DNA from 4 places in the Arthrobacter sp. NPDC080086 genome. Region 4 is predicted to be linked to each of the others. Evidence: riboswitches for the same ligand, from Rfam matches in the RefSeq annotation. Region 4 holds a riboswitch; each other region holds the start of a gene.
The links. A riboswitch is a leader RNA that binds a small molecule or an ion and turns the genes downstream of it on or off. The one in region 4 is predicted to bind thiamine pyrophosphate.
Positions count from the first base shown of each region.

Region 1: it holds a riboswitch for thiamine pyrophosphate, as region 4 does, so the genes downstream of both, AB0305_RS11805 (ECF transporter S component) here and thiC (phosphomethylpyrimidine synthase ThiC) in region 4, are expected to answer to the same signal.
Region 2: it holds a riboswitch for thiamine pyrophosphate, as region 4 does, so the genes downstream of both, AB0305_RS14130 (bifunctional hydroxymethylpyrimidine kinase/phosphomethylpyrimidine kinase) here and thiC (phosphomethylpyrimidine synthase ThiC) in region 4, are expected to answer to the same signal.
Region 3: it holds a riboswitch for thiamine pyrophosphate, as region 4 does, so the genes downstream of both, thiO (glycine oxidase ThiO) here and thiC (phosphomethylpyrimidine synthase ThiC) in region 4, are expected to answer to the same signal.

Region 1 is NZ_JBFBKP010000029.1:31,919-36,122, forward strand. It holds gene AB0305_RS11800 (ABC transporter ATP-binding protein) at 1-1,083, opposite strand, end outside; gene AB0305_RS11805 (ECF transporter S component) at 1,095-1,727, opposite strand; TPP riboswitch at 1,795-1,936, opposite strand; gene AB0305_RS11810 (hypothetical protein) at 1,963-2,685, opposite strand; gene AB0305_RS11815 (DUF4235 domain-containing protein) at 2,791-3,054, shown strand; gene mnhG (monovalent cation/H(+) antiporter subunit G) at 3,097-3,504, opposite strand; gene AB0305_RS11825 (monovalent cation/H+ antiporter complex subunit F) at 3,494-3,772, opposite strand; gene AB0305_RS11830 (Na+/H+ antiporter subunit E) at 3,769-4,204, opposite strand, start outside.
Region 2 is NZ_JBFBKP010000040.1:19,113-23,316, reverse strand. It holds gene AB0305_RS14135 (Rne/Rng family ribonuclease) at 1-1,897, shown strand, start outside; TPP riboswitch at 2,080-2,177, shown strand; gene AB0305_RS14130 (bifunctional hydroxymethylpyrimidine kinase/phosphomethylpyrimidine kinase) at 2,338-3,849, shown strand.
Region 3 is NZ_JBFBKP010000034.1:7,152-11,355, reverse strand. It holds gene AB0305_RS12905 (VOC family protein) at 1-141, opposite strand, end outside; gene AB0305_RS12900 (thiazole synthase) at 197-1,018, opposite strand; gene thiS (sulfur carrier protein ThiS) at 1,024-1,260, opposite strand; gene thiO (glycine oxidase ThiO) at 1,257-2,570, opposite strand; TPP riboswitch at 2,561-2,678, opposite strand; gene thiE (thiamine phosphate synthase) at 2,705-3,397, shown strand; gene AB0305_RS12880 (ferritin-like fold-containing protein) at 3,453-4,151, opposite strand; gene AB0305_RS12875 (RNB domain-containing ribonuclease) at 4,193-4,204, shown strand, end outside.
Region 4 is NZ_JBFBKP010000011.1:20,726-24,929, reverse strand. It holds gene AB0305_RS06415 (alpha/beta fold hydrolase) at 1-285, shown strand, start outside; gene thiC (phosphomethylpyrimidine synthase ThiC) at 325-2,085, opposite strand; TPP riboswitch at 2,080-2,187, opposite strand; gene AB0305_RS06405 (amidohydrolase family protein) at 2,255-3,352, shown strand; gene AB0305_RS06400 (VOC family protein) at 3,428-4,204, shown strand, end outside.

The DNA.
Region 1 (4,204 bases), on a different contig from region 4:
GGTCCCGGCCACCGGGGCCAGCAGCCCGGCGAGGGTCAGGGCGAAGGTCGATTTCCCGGCGCCGTTGGGCCCGGTGATGGTGAGCGCGCGCCCCGCACGGACCTGCGCGGCGATACCCTCCTGCACCGGCACGGGCGGCACGGCGCGGAAGCGGGTCCGCAGGCCGCCCCGGCGGGGACGGTCGCGGGACACGGCCAGGGACTCTGCGGCCAGCAACAGCCGGCCCGCTTCGAAGCCGGGTTCCGGACCCTGCCCGGTGTCGCCGGCGCTCCGGGCGCGGGTGGCCGGCACGTGGCCCGGGACCCAGACCCCGGCGGCGATCAGCATCTCCCGCGCCTCGGCCAGCACCCGGTCCGGCGGCCCGTCCAGCAGTACGGCGGATTCGCCCGCGCTGCCGGGCTGCAGCACCACGATCCGGTCCACCAGGTCCTTCCACACGGAAACCCGGTGTTCCACCACCACCAGGGTGGCGCCGGTCCGGTCCAGGCAGCGGCCCACGGCGTCGCGGACCTCCAGCACACCGGCGGGGTCGAGGTTCGCGGTGGGTTCGTCCAGCAGCAGGAGCCCGGGCCGCATCGCGAGGATGCCGGCCAGGGCCAGCCGCTGCTTCTGCCCGCCGGAGAGGGCAGACGTCGGGTGGCCCAGGGGCAGGGATCCGAGCCCGACGTCGTCGAGCGCCTCCCCTACCCGGGCCCAGATCTCCGCGGGCGGGACGGCGAGGTTCTCCGCCCCGAACGCGACGTCGTCACCCACCCGGGAAAGCACCACCTGGGTCTCCGGGTCCTGCTGCACCAGCCCGGCGCGTCCGCGGCGGTCCCGGGGTGGGGCCCCGTCGATGAGCAGGCTGCCGGTCTCGTCGGCGTCGTCGGCGTCCGCGTCCGCGCCGCCGCCCTCGCCGAGCACCCCGGCCAGGGCGTGCAGCAGGGTCGACTTACCGGCGCCGGAAGGTCCCAGCAGCAGGACGCGTTCGCCCGGGCTGATGTCCAGGTCCAGTCCGCTGATGGCGGGCCGGGACCGTCCGGCGTGCCGCCAGCCCCAGCCGCGGGCGGTGACCGCGGCGGGGCGGACGTCGTCGGCGTTCATGCGCGCGGGTGTCAGGAGAAGACGGGTTCGGTGGCCGCCTTGCGGGAGGCGAAGGAGGCCAGCACCCCGGTCCGGGCCAGGCCGCGGGTGGCGATCCAAGCCAGGCCGCCGGCGATCACGGCACCGGAGATGGCGCAGAAGACGATGTAGGCGGCCTTGTCCCCGGCCTCGAAGGCGATGTTCCAGCCCCAGGGCAGGAAGCAGTCGTTCAGGCCGCAGAAGAGGCCCGCGCCGGCGCCGGCGAGCAGGGAGACCGGGAGGTTGAACTTGCTGTAGCGGAAGGCGGCGAAGACCAGCTCCGCGCCGAGGCCCTGCAGGATGCCCGAGATCAGCACGGTGGTGCCGTACTGGGAGCCCATGATCAGCTCGCCGGTGGCGGCGACGGCCTCGCAGAACAGCGCGGCGCCGGGCTTGCGGACCACCAGCATGCCGAGGACCGCGGGGATCATCCAGCCGCCGGCGTAGAGGCCGGTCAGGGGCGGGTAGACGGCGGTGAGCGGGACGGACACCACGTTGGAGCCCTGGTCCCAGGCCCAGAAGATGACGCCGCCGGCAATCGCGATCAGCGCCGCCAGGACAATGTCGACCACGCGCCAGCTCTTTTTGCCGGCCGCTGTGGTGCGGGGGGTGGAAATATCGGTCATGTCGTCCTCCTGAGGTACAGGAGGGGAGGGTATTCCGGCCACGGCGGCCGCTGCCGCGTGTTCCGGACACCCTGAGAACTCGACTCCCTTGCGCCGGTACTAACCGGATCAGGTTCGAGGGTCTGCGGCTGTCCGCACTCTCAGCGCCCACCTACGGTTCCCGGATTCCTCCGGAAGGGTCCGACGGCGGCGCTCCCCTGTCGTTATGAATGTCGCCCGTGTGGGCTGGCCCAGTTTACACCCGCGCCGCCGGGGCCCGCCTCCCCTCCCTGCCGAGCCGGATCAGCACGATCCCGGCCGCCACGAACCACGCCCACATCAGGAGGCCGTAGCCGCCGTAGAGCGCCGGGACGAGGTACCGCAGCGCCTCCGCGAGCAGCCCCAGGGCACCGGCGCCGATGCCCAGCCAGCCCACCGCCCGGGAGAGCCCTGCCCGCACCATGGCCACGGACATGAGGAGAATGCCCGCCGCGGAAAGCACCCCGGCGACGGCGGGTGTGTTGTTCTCGGCGATCACCGCCTCGGCGGCGGCGCTGATCCGCTGCCGCGCGGCGTCGTCGGCCGCCCCGGCGTACCGGTCGCTGAGGTAGACCAGCACCAGAGAGCCGCGGCTGGTAACCGGGATGGCGAGGATCAGCGCCCAGGACAGCCCGCCCACCAGGGCGCCGCCCAGCGCCAGGCCCCGTGCCAGTCCCTCTGCCGCCGGAGCGCACGCCAGGAACAGCGCAGCGAAGACGGGCACCGCCAGGATGTTCGGGACCGTCCAAAGCAGCTGCTCGGCGACGTAGACGGGCTTGTTGCGGGCGATGAACTCAAGCGTCGGCACGGCCCCGTCGACCGGCGGCGGCGCGATGAAGTCCAGCACAAGGGCCAGCACCAGCAGCACCACGAACGCGATCGAGCAGCAGCCGGCCGCCAGCTGGAACGGCGCCCAGGGTGCGCCCCGGTCTCTGTCCATGCCCGACGGTAGGCCGGGCGGCGCGCGGCGGACAGGGGCGTCCGCCCCGGACCGGTGTGCCAGTAGGCTAGGGGCAGTCCTGTTTCCACCCGCAAGGAGCACGAAATGAACATTGTCATCAAACTGCTCGGCACCGGCATCAGCCTGGTCGCCGGTCTCGTCGGCACCAAGCTCGTGGACACCGTCTGGGAGAAGACCACCGGCAACAAGCCGCCGAAGGGCCACGACGACGACGTCCCCACCACGCTGCGCCAGGCCCTGACCTTCGCGCTGATCTCGGCCTCGGTGAGCGCCGTCATCCAGGTCCTCGCCAACCGCGGCACGCAGCGGGCCATCACTCGCTTCGCCAAGACCCAGGACATCGTCTAGGCGCACCGCACCACCGGACTCCGACGGGGAGTCCCCCGGGCATCAGTCCCGGCGGGGCTCCCCGTCCTCGTTGAAGCCGCGTTCCCCGGCGGCCTGCTGCACCACCGCTTCGAGCTCATCCGCGCTCAGCAACTCCGGGTGGAGGTGCTTGGTGCGGTAGCCGGCGCGGCCCACCATGTGCGCGGAGACCGGGACGGTCAGCAGCTGGAAGATCCACGCGACCACCAGCACCGGCCACACCCACCAGGTGCGCATCTGCAGGCCCACGGCGCACAGCAGCAGGAACAGGCCCAGGACCTGCGGCTTGGTGGCGGCGTGCATCCGGCTCATCAGGTCCGGGAAGCGGAGCAGGCCGATCGCGGCGCCGAGGGACATCAGTGCACCCACCACCATGAACACGGCGGACACGGCGTCGATCACCGTATCCCCGGAGAAGGTCTCAGGATTCATGGGGGTGCCTCCTGCGGTCGGCTACGAAGCGGGCCACGGTCACGGACCCGACGAAGCCGATGATCGAGATCGCCACCAGCAGCATCAGGTTGTTCAGGTGCCGGTTGACGGCCATGTCGATGCACAGCGCGGCGCCCAGGATGGCCAGCAGCACGTCGGTGGCGAGCACGCGGTCCAGCAGCGAAGGCCCTCGGGCGATCCGGATGATGGCGCCGCCCGCCGCGAGGGACAGAATCACGGCGGTCACGGCCAGGACGATCGGCATCATGCGGCTGCCTCCTGTTTGAGGGCGGAAACTTCCTCCGGGGAGCCCATGATCCGGATCAGGCCGGCCTCAGTGTCCCGGACGTCCTTGCGGAGCCTGGCGGCGTCCTCGGCGTCGCGGACGTTGATGCCGTGGATATAGAGCGTGGACGTACCCCTGTCCACCTCCACGACCAGGGAGCCCGGAATCAGCGAGATGACGTGGCCGGTGGCGGTGACCAGGAGATCCGAGTGGCTGCGGAGCGGGACCGCGACGATGGCGCTGACCACCCGGGGCCCGCGCACCACGGCGAGGTAGAGCAGCTGGAAGCTCGCCGCGACCACCTTGCCGAGGAACACCAGGCCAAAGGGGACGGCGCGCAGCACGTTGAACCGTCCGCCCAATTCCACCGGCGGCAGGTAGAACAACCGGGCCACGAACACAGCGATCAGCGCC
Region 2 (4,204 bases), on a different contig from region 4:
CCGGCTCAAGCGCATCCTCAAGGACCGCCTGCCGGAAGACGCCGGCGTGATCGTCCGCACCGCGGCCGAGGGAGCCTCGGAAGAGGAGCTGACGCATGACATCAACCGGCTCCGCGCCCAGTGGGAGGGCATCGAAAGCCAGGCCACGTCCACCAAGATCCTCGCCCCGGAGCTCCTCTACGGCGAACCGGACCTGACCATCAAGGTGGTCCGCGACGTGTTCAACGAGGACTTCTCCAAGCTGATCGTCTCCGGTGAGGAGGCCTGGGACACCATCGAGGCCTACGTCACCTACGTGGCGCCGGACCTGGTGGGCAGGCTCGAGAAGTGGACCAAGGACACGGACATCTTCTCCGCCTGGCGCATCGACGAGCAGATCCACAAGGCTCTGGAACGCAAGGTCTTCCTGCCGTCCGGCGGCTCCCTCGTGATTGACCGCACCGAGGCCATGACCGTGGTGGACGTCAACACCGGCAAGTTCACCGGCAGCGGCGGCAACCTCGAGGAAACCGTCACCAAGAACAACCTCGAAGCGGCCGAGGAAGTCGTCCGCCAGCTGCGCCTGCGAGACATCGGCGGCATTATCGTCATCGACTTCATCGACATGGTGCTCGAATCCAACCGCGACCTCGTTCTGCGCCGCATGGTGGAGTGCCTGGGCCGGGACCGGACCAAGCACCAGGTGGCCGAGGTTACCTCGCTCGGCCTCGTGCAGATGACCCGCAAGCGGATGGGCACCGGCCTGCTGGAAGTCTTCGGTGAGCAGTGCGAGGCCTGCGCCGGCCGGGGCGTCGTCACGCACGACGAACCGGTCGAGCACCGCCGCGCCAACACCGTCGCCGCGGAACACCATGTTCCGCGCACCGAGCAGCAGCCCGCCGCCCGCAACGAGCGCAAGCGCCGCCGCGGCAAGGGCGGCCAGGGCACCGAGGGCCAGCAGCAGCAGGTGCCGGCGGCCGGGCACCACGAGCCCACCGAGGCCGAGCGGCACGCCAAGGCCGAGGCCACCCGTGCAGCGCTGGCGAATATCGCGGCGGCCGCCCACGCGGCCCACCTGCACGACGGCGACGCCAGCGCAGCGCCCGACGCCGAGACACGGCAAGCGGCCCTGGACGCCGCCGTCGAGCTGGCCTCCACCGAGGAAGCAGCCGGCCGTCCCGCCGCCGTGCTGACCTTCGGGGGCGAGCAGGTGGCACTGCCCTTCGTCGAGCACGCCGAACAGGCGCCGCAGCCGGCCCTGACCCTGGACCTGCTGACTGAGGCGTTCGCCAACCTGGGCGACTCGGACTCGCGGAACCGCCAGTCCGGGACCACGGCGACCGCGGCCCGCGAGGCCGCCCCGTCCGTGGAAGCGCCGGCTGTGGAGGAACGGTCCGTGGATGCCCCTGCCCCGGAGGCTGAGGCACCCGCCGAGGCTCCGGCCGGCGGTCGGTCCGCTGACCAGTCCCGAGCCACCCGGGGCCGGGGACGTGCCCGCACGGCCCGGATCCAGCCGCCGAACGCCCGCAACCGTGCGGCCGAGCCGGAAACCCGTCGGGAAGCTGCCCCGCAGCAGGCTCCGAAGCAGGACACCCGGCAGCAGGAGGCTCCGAAGCAGGACACCCGCCGGCAGGAGGCTCCCAAGACGGCCGCGCAGACGGCGGCCCCCGTCGCCACCCGCACTCCGGCGGCAGCGGAACCGGCCACCGGCCAGCGCCGTCCGCGGCGGCACCGTAGTGCCAGCCGTGCCCAGGGGGCAGCCAACGAGACCGCCGTCGAGCAGCGCCGGCAGGCCTCCGCCCCGTCCGGCCAGGGCTCCGTCCACGAGGCCAAGGCACCGGAAACGGTCAAGCCGGTCGTCAAGGACAACGGAGGCCCGATCATCCTCGGCGTCGGCGTACCGGCCTCGGAGCTCTAAACCGCTCCGCCGCCGCACCACCCGGTACCGCTCAGTACCACTCGCGGGTATCTCCCGGACTCGACGTTTCGAAGCGTCGACTCCGGGCGGTACCCGCGAGCCGGTTAAGGGGAGTCCGGCCGGAGGTGGGACCGGGCAGAACGGGCCGCCGGGCAGCGAAACCGGGGAGGGGCGCTACGCTGGAACGCGACACGGGGTGCCGCGCATCGGGCCGGCTGAGATCCACACCCGTTGAACCTGTCCGGTTAGCACCGGCGAAGGGATGTCTCTTGTCTTCGACCCAACCCGCGGTAGCACCCGCGGCTCTCTCAACCACTCCCGCGGCCGGCGCCAGTTTCCTGCAGACGGTGTTCCCGGCATCCAGGGCCGACGCCGCCGGACCCGAGGCGTCGGCCGGCACGGCCCACGCGGCCACCGGGCGGGCCCCGGTCCCCAGGGTCCTGGCCATCGCCGGTTCCGACCCCTCCGGCGGCGCCGGAATCCAGGCGGACCTGAAGAGCATCGCGGCCATGGGCGGCTACGGCATGGCCGCCATCACCGCCCTGACCGCGCAGAACACCCGCGGCGTCCGGTCCGTGCACGTGCCCCCCGCCGCCTTCCTGACCGAGCAGCTGGACGCCATCGCCGAGGACATCACCATCGACGCCGTCAAGATCGGCATGCTCGGCGACGCCGGCGTCATCGACGCGGTGCGGGCGTGGCTGGAACGTACCCGGCCCGCCGTCGTCGTCCTGGACCCCGTCATGGTTGCCACCAGCGGTGACCGGCTGCTGCAGGAATCGGCCGTCGCGGCCCTGCACACCCTGCTGCCGCTCGCCGACCTGGTCACCCCGAACCTGGCCGAACTCGCCCTCCTGCTGGATGAACCGGTCGCCGCCGGCTGGGCGGAGGCGCTGGAGCAGGGCAAGCGCCTCTCCGCGCTGGCCGGAACCACGGTCCTGGTCAAGGGCGGCCATCTCGAGGAGGACGCCGACGGCGGGTGCCCGGACGCGCTGGTCAACAGCGCGGGACTGCCCGGCAGCGAGACCGTGGTGGTGCCGGGGGAGCGGGTCGACACCCGCAACAGCCACGGCACCGGGTGCTCGCTGTCCTCGGCCCTTGCCACGGCCTACGCCGCCGGCGGGGACTGGGAAGCGGCGCTGCGCCGCGTCAAGCCCTGGCTGCTGGGGGCGCTGCGCGAGGCCGTCCGGCTCGACGTCGGCACCGGCAACGGACCCGTCCACCACTTCCACCACCTCGCCCAGCCGGCGGAATCGGGGCCCGGGGCCGGCACGGAACACTTCACGGAACGCCTTAGGGAACCCGGCGACTTTGCCACCGGCCTCGAGCCCATCGCCGCGGAGGGCCTGTCGGAGATCTACGCCCTGGACTTCATCCGGGGCCTGGCCGACGGGACCCTGCCGGAGCACGAGTTCGCCTACTACCTCGGCCAGGACGCGCTCTACCTCAACGGCTACTCCCGGGTGCTCTCCCGCGCCGCCGCGCTTGCCCCGACGGAGGCCGAGCAGCTGTTTTGGTCACGCTCGGCCGCCCAGTGCCTGGAGGTTGAGTCGGAACTGCACCGCAGCTGGCTCGCCGGGCGCGCCGGCACCCCGCGGCAGGGTCCGGTTACCAAGTCCTACGTGGACCACCTGCATGCCGCGTCCCTGGCCGGCAGTTACGGGGTCCTCGTGGCCGCGGCGCTGCCGTGCTTCTGGCTCTATGCCGAGGTGGGCGCCGCGCTGCACGCACAGTTCCTCGCCGCGGGCGCGGACGAAGGCCACCCCTACGCCGCCTGGCTGCGGACCTACGCGGACGCGGCCTTCGCCGAGTCAACCCGGCAGGCGATCCGCTACACGGATGCCGCCGCCCGCCGCGGTTCCGCCGCCGAACGGGGCGCCATGACCGAGGCGTTCGTCCACTCGGTGCGCTTCGAGGTGGACTTCTTCGACGCGCCGAGGCTGCACGCCTGACCCGGAACGGGAGCCGCGGCCGGTAAGGTGGTGGGGCGCGGTTCCCGAAAGCGGCTGCGGCGCCCGGTCCGGTTCCTTGGAAAACGGCACTGTGGCACCGGTCACGCCCGACTCTCCGGGGCCTGCCTCGTTTGCGGCCGAAGGCGAAATTAGCGTAGTCTTGATCTTCGGTGCTTACGCCAACACTTGGGTTATGACCCTGAGGACCTGTCCACCCCACGCGGGACGGATGATCCACGGGATAGCTCATGGGTTCCCCCGGGGAACCTGCCGGCGTTGAGGCACAGCGTGAGCCGCTCCGGTATTTCGGGGCCAGGTTCCGCACGCAAATCTAGTAATAAACGTCGAGAGAAGT
Region 3 (4,204 bases), on a different contig from region 4:
AGGCGTCAGCTGGACCACCCGCATCCCCGGGATGTGTTCGACGTCGTGGTCCAGCACGAACCCCAGTCGCTCGGAATAGAACTCCTTGGCCGCGTCGACGTCGGCCACCGGAACCTGGATCACTTCTAGGCGCATCTTCATGCGCCTAGGCTACCCCGCTCCCCCGGCGGGTAGCCGCGGTCCCTGGCCGCGGTCCCTAGAGGAACTCGGCGCGGCCTTCCATGCCGGAGGACGCCAGCGCGTGCTCGCGGCGCGGGATGCGGCCGGCCAGCCGGGCCAGGCGGCCCGCGGCGACGGCGTGTTTGAACGCCTCTCCCATCAGCACCGGGTTCTGTGCCCTGGTCACCGCGGTGGCCAGCAGCACGGCATCGCAGCCCAGCTCCATGGCCAGCGCCGCATCCGAGGCCGTGCCGATGCCGGCGTCGAGGACCACGGGTACCGAGGCCCGGGAGACGATCAGTTCGATGTTGTGCGGGTTCAGGATGCCCAGGCCGGTGCCGATCGGCGCGCCCAGCGGCATGACGGCCGTGGCACCGAGGTGCTCCAGGCGCAGCGCCAGGACCGGATCGTCGTTCGTGTAGGCGAAGACCTTGAACCCGCGCGCCACCAGCTGTTCGGTGGCGTCGGCCAGTTCCAGGGCGTCCGGAAGCAGCGTCTGTTCGTCGGCGATCACTTCGAGCTTCACCCAGTCCGTCTCCAGCGCCTCGCGGGCCAGTTCGGCGGTGAGCACCGCGTCGCGGGCGGTGAAGCATCCTGCGGTGTTGGGCAGCACCCGGATGTTGCGGTCGGCCAGCAGTTGGAACAGCGATCCGCTCTCGGCCGGGGAGTAGCGGCGCATCGCCACGGTGGTCAGTTCCGTGCCGGACGCTTCCAGTGCGGCGCCGAGGCCGTCGAGGCTGGGTGCGCCGCCGGTGCCCATGATGAGCCGGGAGCCCAGCTCCACGCCGTCGAAGGTCACCGGGTCGCGGTGCGCCGTGGCCTTCACGGCGGGCTCCTGCGCGGTGTCTGCTTCCTTCATGCCGTTCATCCTCCCTGTACCGCGGTGACGAGTTCGACGTCGTCGCCCTCGATGAGTTCTGTTGCGTGCCACCGGCTGCGGGGCACGACCTCGGCGTTGCGCGCGACGGCGACGCCGAGTTTGCGTCCGTCCGTGGCCTGGCCGTTGTCCGCCAGGGGCCGGCCGGTGACGCCGCTGACGAGGGCGCCGACCGTGGCGTTGTCCGGGAGCGCGTGCGGCTTCCCGTTGAGGGTGATGTTCATGCGGTTGTCCTGTGGGTCGCGGGGTGGAGAGCATTGGTAGGGCTGTGCGCCTGGCTGGTCGACTGGCTGTGCTCAGCGTCCGTGTGCGGGCGGTCGAAGCGGTCCGGGAGGAACCCGTCCCACCGCGGGTCCGGGGTGCCGTCCAGCAGCTCCCGGCAGATGGCCGCGGCGGCCGGGGTCAGCAGCACCCCGTGCCGGAAGAAGCCGGTGGCGATCACCAGGCCCGGGACGTGGCCGCCGCCGGCGGCACGGACCCGTCCCAGCAGCGGGGCGTTGTCCGGGGTGCCGGGGCGGGCCCTGGCCGTGGCCTCGTCGAGTTCCAGCTCGGCGACGGCCGGGACCAGCTGCTGGGCGTCGCGCAGCAGCTGGTAGACCCCGCCGGCGGAGACGGCCCGGTCCCGGGCCTGGTCCTCGCGCTGGGTGGCGCCCACCACCACGGTGCCGTCCCCGCGCGGAACAATGTAGACCGGGACGCCCCGGACCAGTCCGCGCACGGTGGAGCTCAGCAATGGACGCAGCCGTTCGGGCACCCGGAGCCGGAGGATGTCGCCGTGGACCGGCCGCAGCGGCAGGGTGAGCCCGGCCGGGAGGTCCTGCAGGGCGGCGGCGCCCAGGCCGTTGGCCACGATGGTCTCGACCGACCGGATCTCCCCTCCCCCGCTGAGCCGCACGCCGGCGACCCGGCCGTCCGCCTGGATTAGGCCCTCGGCCCGTTGCGGGACGGCCCGGAACCCGGTGTCGGCGGCCAGCAGCGCCGTGATCCGGGTGATCAGGCGGCGCGGGTCCACCTGATGGTCGGCGGGGATCTCGAAGGCGCAGGAGATCGCCGGGCTGAGCAACGGTTCGCGGCGGCGGGCCTCCCGCACGGTGAGGGGTCCGACGGACAGGCCGGAGGCCAGTTGGAGGGCGCGCAGGTCCGCGAGCGCCTGGCGGTCCGCGGCGTCGGCGCCCACGGCGAGGGTCGGCGTCGTGAGATAGCCGGTGCCGGCGCCTTCGTCGCCCCCGTCGGCGAGGCTGCCGGCGAAGGCGGGCCAGAGCCGGGAGGACTCCAGCATCAGGGGCAGGAGGCCCTCCTCCTGGTAGTGGAGTTCGCTGACGGGGGCTAGCATGCCGGCGGCGGCCCAGCTGGCGCCGTCCCCGGGGGCGTCGTCGACCAGCGCCACGGTGCGTCCGGAGCGCCGGAGTTCCCAGGCGATGCCGTAGCCGATCACGCCCCCGCCAATCACGGCGACGTCGACGGCGCCGTGGCGGCCGTCAGGCGGGGCCCCGGGGCCGTGCGGCCGGGCCTTAGGGCTGGGGGTGGTGTTCATGGGTTCCTTCCCTACGCCGGTACTAGCCGGATCAGGTCAAGCGGTCGGCTCTGACGCCCTCTCAGCCCTGCGCCGTCACCGGCCTGCGGGGCTCCCGCGGTATGCGCCCAGTTTAGAGGAACTACGCTTGGGGCATGAGCCAGGATGTCCACAGCACCGCCCGTTTGTACCTCTGCACCGATGCCCGCAAGGACCGCGGAGACTTTGAAGCCTTTGTCGATGCCGCGTTTACCGGGGGCGTGGACATCATCCAGCTCCGGGACAAGACCATCGAAGCCGCGGAGGAACTGGAGTTGCTGGAGGTCCTGCACACGGTCGCGGCGCGCCACGGCCGGCTCTGGGCCGTCAACGACCGCGCGGACCTGGCCTCGCTGGCCGGCGCGCCGGTGTTCCATATCGGGCAGAAGGACATTCCGTTCGGAGCGGCCCGGGACTTCCTCGGCAAGGACACCGTGATCGGCCTGTCCACTCACACCCCGGAGCAGGTCGACGCCGCCATCGCCGCCGCGCCGGGCCGGAGCGGGCTGGACTACTTCTGCGTGGGCCCGGTCTGGGCGACACCCACCAAGCCCGGCCGGGCCGCCGTCGGCCTGGACCTGGTCCGCTACGCCGCCGACGCGATCGAGCACGCCGAGGCCGCGGGCGACGGCGGCAAGGTGGCCGGCGTCGTGCCGTGGTTCGCGATCGGCGGCATCGACCTGACAAATGTGGAGCAGGTCCTCGACGCCGGGGCCCGGCGGATCGTGGTGGTCCGGGCGATCACCGAGGCGGAGGACCCCGCCGCTGCGGCGCAGGCCCTGCTCGCCGCCCTCGACGCCCGGGCTTAGTCGCGGCCGTGCCTAAGCGCGGCCGGTCGCCTCGGCCTCACCGGCCGCAGGCCCTCTACCCCGCCAGGCCCAGCAGGGTCATCCGGCGTGAGTGCGCCGTGGCCAGCGAAGTCAGCAGCGCCCGGACCGGATCCGTGCCCGCAGGGACGCCGTTGCCCGTTGCCCCGTTGCCCGCTGCTTCCGAACCCTGGACGGCCAGGAAGGCGTGGTCGGCCGCGACCCGCTGCGCCTGGGTCAGCGCCTCGCCGAGAAGCCGCCGTGCCCACAGCGCCAGCCGGGAGGCCAGCCGGGGATCGTCGGCCAGGGCCTGCTTGAGCCGTTCACGCAGCACCCCGGTGGCCTCTTCGGAGGCCTGGACCTGCTCCACGAGTTCCGCGGTGGCGGGATCCAGCCGCGGAATCAGGGAACGGTAGAAGTCGGCGGAGACGGTGTCGATGACGTAAGCCTTCATCAGCGACTCGAACCAGTCGGCCGGCCGCGTCCGCTCATGGAAGTGGTCAACCGAGCGCTGGAACGGCACCATGGCGCCCTCCACGTCCTCACCCACGGCTTGCAGCCGGGCGCACACCAGTTCGTAGTGCTCGAACTCCCGCACCGCCAGCCGGCCCAGCACTGCCCGGTCCCGGAGGGTGGGCGCGTAGCGGGCGTCGGAGGAGAGCCGTTCAAAGGCGGAGAGTTCGCTGTAGGCCATCACGCCGAGCAGGTCCGTGAGAAAGCGGTGATCGCGGGCGGAATCCGGCGTCGGAGTGCTCATCGTTCAAGACTAGCGGCGGATTTCGGGCTACCCTGACTTTCGTGTCTCACCAT
Region 4 (4,204 bases):
GCCGGGGAAGTCGCGGCGGATAACGCCCGGGAGGCGCGGCGGCTCCGGCTGCAGGCCCCGGCATGGGAGGCGCCGCTGCACATCGTCCCTGGCGTTCCCACCCTGGTCCTCACCGGCGGCTGGGAACCGCTGTATGAGGAGATCGCCGGCTACCTCGTGGAGACCGGCGCCCGGCACCGCACCGCCCCGGGCGGGCACCGGCCGCAGGACTCACCGGAGGGGGACCGGGCGATCCGCTCCTTTATCGCCGACGTCGTCCGCAGCCGGCACGCCCGCGCCTCCTAACCCGCCCCTCCTTACTCCGGGCCTCCTAGTCCCAGCCTGCTAGTCCCGGGCGGCCCCCACCCCCGGATCCGGCAGGTAGACCTTGCCGCCGGAGGCGAGGAACTCCTCGCTCTTCTCCCGCATGCCCGCGTCGGCCCGGGCCGCCTGCGCCTCGGCGGAACCAAACTCGCTCCGGATGTCCTGGCTGATCCGCATCGAGCAGAACTTCGGCCCGCACATGGAACAGAAGTGCGCCATCTTGGCCGGCTCGGCGGGCAACGTCTCGTCGTGGAAGGCCTCGGCGGTGACCGGGTCCAGGGACAGGGCGAACTGGTCCCGCCAGCGGAACTCGAAGCGGGCCTTGGACAGGGCGTCGTCCCGCTCCTGCGCGCCGGGGTGGCCCTTCGCAAGGTCCGCGGCGTGGGCGGCGATCTTGTAAGTGATCACGCCGGTCTTCACGTCGTCCCGGTTCGGCAGGCCCAGGTGCTCCTTGGGGGTGACGTAGCAGAGCATGGCCGTCCCGTACCGGGCGATCTCGGTTGCGCCGATGGCGGAGGTGATGTGGTCGTAGCCGGGGGCGACGTCGGTCACGAGCGGACCCAGGGTGTAGAACGGCGCCCCCTTGCACAGCTCCTGCTGGCGTTCTACGTTTGCCCGGACCAGGTGGAACGGGACATGGCCCGGGCCCTCCACCATCACCTGCACGTCGAATTCCCAGGCCCGCTGCGTGAGCTCGGCGAGGGTGTCCAGTTCGGCGAACTGCGCGGCGTCGTTGGCATCCGCCGTCGACCCCGGCCGCAGCCCGTCGCCGAGGGAGAACGCGACGTCGTACTTCGCGAAGATTTCGCAGAGCTCGTCGAAGTGGGTGTACAGGAAGTTCTCCCGGTGGTGCGCCAGGCACCAGCCGGCCATGATGGAGCCGCCGCGGGACACGATCCCGGTGACCCGGTTGGCTGTCAGCGGCACGTACCGGAGCAGCACGCCGGCGTGAATGGTCATGTAGTCCACGCCCTGTTCGCACTGCTCGATCACGGTATCCCGGAAGATTTCCCAGGTCAGCGCGTTCGCTTCGCCGTTGACTTTCTCCAGGGCCTGATAGATCGGGACGGTGCCGATGGGCACGGGGGAGTTGCGGAGGATCCATTCGCGCGTCGTGTGGATGTCGTCCCCGGTGGAGAGGTCCATCACCGTGTCTGCACCCCACTGGGTGGCCCACTGGAGCTTGTCCACCTCCTCGGCGATGGAGCTGGTGACGGCCGAGTTGCCGATGTTGGCGTTGATCTTCACGAGGAAGGCCTTCCCGATGATCATCGGTTCGGACTCGGGGTGGTTGATATTCGCCGGGATGATGGCCCGGCCGGCGGCGAGTTCGCTGCGGACCAGTTCGACGTCGCAGTTCTCGCGCAGCGCGACGAAGCGCATCTCGGGCGTCACCTCGCCCTGCCGCGCGTAATGCATCTGGGTGACGGTCCGGCCGGGGAGGGCCCGGCGCGGTGCCGGAGGAGCGCCGCGCCACTCCGCCGAGGCGGCTCCGCGGCGGACCGCGGACTTGCCGTCGTCGAGAAGGCTGCGCTCCCGGCCGGAGTAGGGCTCGGTGTCCCCGCGTCCGGCAATCCAGTCGGCACGGAGCGGCGGCAGGCCCGCCACCGGGTCGCTGACCGGCCCCGCCGTGCGGTAGGCCAGGAACGGGGGATTTGGGGTGCCGCCGGGGGACGGCTCCAGGGCGATCTCGGTCACCGGGACCCGCAGGCCGTCGCCTTCGATGTAGGCCAACGTGTGCGACGCAAGGGCAGGGCTGTGCTGGGAATTTGTGGTGCGCAAGGGTTACTCACTTCCTTCGCCGGCATTACCCGGACAGGTTCAACGGTCGCAGGCTGCCTCAGCCCGATCTCAGCCCCTGCAAGGGCTCCCGTGTGGTCGTAGACGAAGCTACCACAGGGCCCCGGACACGGCTCCAAGGTTTCCGCCGGCCGCGATTAGGCTGGGACCCATGAGCGGCATCATCGAATTCACCGGGCCCGTCCTCACCGCCGTGAACCGGGAGCGGCGCGGCCTGTGGTCCGTGGACGGGGTGCTGACCTTCGACCGTCCGGAGGCGGCGCCGGACCAAGTCATCGACGGGTGGGTAATCCCGGGACTGGTCGACGCTCACTGCCACATCGGGCTCGGGCCCGGCGGTGACGTGGACGCCGCCGTCGCCGAAACGCAGGCGCGCACGGACCGTGACGCCGGGACCCTGCTGGTCCGCGACGCCGGAGCGGTGCACGACACCCGCTGGATCCAGCAGCGGCGGGACCTGCCCCGGATCATCCGTGCGGGCCGCCACATCGCCCGAAGCCGCCGCTACCTGCGCGGCCTCGCCGTTGAGGTGGACCCCGGTGACCTGGTCGAGGAGGTCCGGAAGCAGGCGCGGGCGGGGGACGGCTGGGTCAAGCTCGTGGGGGACTGGATCGACCGCGACGCCGGGGACCTTGCCGCAAGCTTCCCCGCCCGCACCGTCAGGGACGCCGTCAGCGCCGCCCACGACGAGGGCGCCCGGGTCACCGCGCACTGCTTCGCCGAGGACACCCTCGATGACATGCTCGACGCGGGCATCGACTGCATCGAGCACGCGACCGGGCTGCTGCCCCGCCATCTTCCGCGTTTCGTCGACCAAGGCGTGCCGATCGTCCCCACCCTGGTCAACATCGCCACCTTCCCGGACATCGCCGCGCAGGCCGAACCCAAGTTCCCGCGCTACGCCGCCCACATGCGCACGCTCTGGGAACGCCGGGCCGAGCGGGTCCTCGAGGCCCACGAGGCCGGGGTGGCCATCTACGCGGGAACCGACGCCGGGAGCGTGATTGCCCACGGGCGGATCGTCGACGAGTTGGAGGCACTGCATGCCGCCGGACTGGGCGCGGCCACCGCCCTCGACGCCGGCGCCTGGTCCTCCCGGGCCTGGCTGTGCGCCGCCGGAATCGCCGAGGGTGCGCCCGCCGACGTCCTGGTCTGCGCCGCTGACCCGCGGCGGGATCTCTCCACGTTGCGGAATCTGCGCGCCGTCGTCCTCCGCGGGGACGTCATCGGCGCGGCATCCGCGGAATAAATTGAAGCTTCAAGTAATTTTATCTGGTGAGAGCCGCCGAATGACGGCTGAACCCCACAGCACCGGAGTGATGCAATGACCACCAACGCCGCCACCCAGGACCTCTTGCCGGCCGACCTCTCGATGGGCACCGTGATGCTCAAGGTCGGCGACCTGGCGATGATGACCGACTATTACCAGCGCGCCCTCGGCCTGGAGGTGGTGGCCGAGCAGGGCGGCGGCCTCTACCTCGGACGCGGCCAGACGCCGCTGGTGCACCTCGCGCCGGCCCCGGGACTGAACCTCCCCTCCCGGGGCGAGGCCGGGCTCTTCCACACCGCCCTCCTGTTCGAGGACCAGGCGGCGCTGGCCGCCACCGTCGCCACCGCAGCCCAGTACGATCCCCGGTTCTTCACCGGCAGCGCGGACCACCTGGTCAGCGAGGCCTTCTACTTCAACGACCCCGAGGGCAACGGCATCGAGCTGTACTGGGACCGTCCGCGCGAGGAATGGTCCTGGGATGGCGCGAATGTTGTCATGGACAGCTTGGCGCTGCCGCCGCAGCGTTACCTGGAGCAGCACCTCACCGAGGCGTCGCTCGCCGGCCAGCACGAAACCGGCGCCGGCGTCGGGCACGTCCACCTCCAGGTCGGCGACGTGCAGTCCGCCCACGACTTCTACGTCGGGACCCTGGGCTTCGAAAAGACCGCAGGCTGGCACGGCCAGGCGCTTTTCGTCTCGGCCGGCGGCTACCACCACCACATGGCCATGAACGTCTGGAACAGCCGCGGCGCCGGCCCCCGGCGCGACACGCTGGGCCTGGGCGAGGTGCTGATCGAGGTGCCCTCCGGGGACGACATCGGCGCCCTCGCG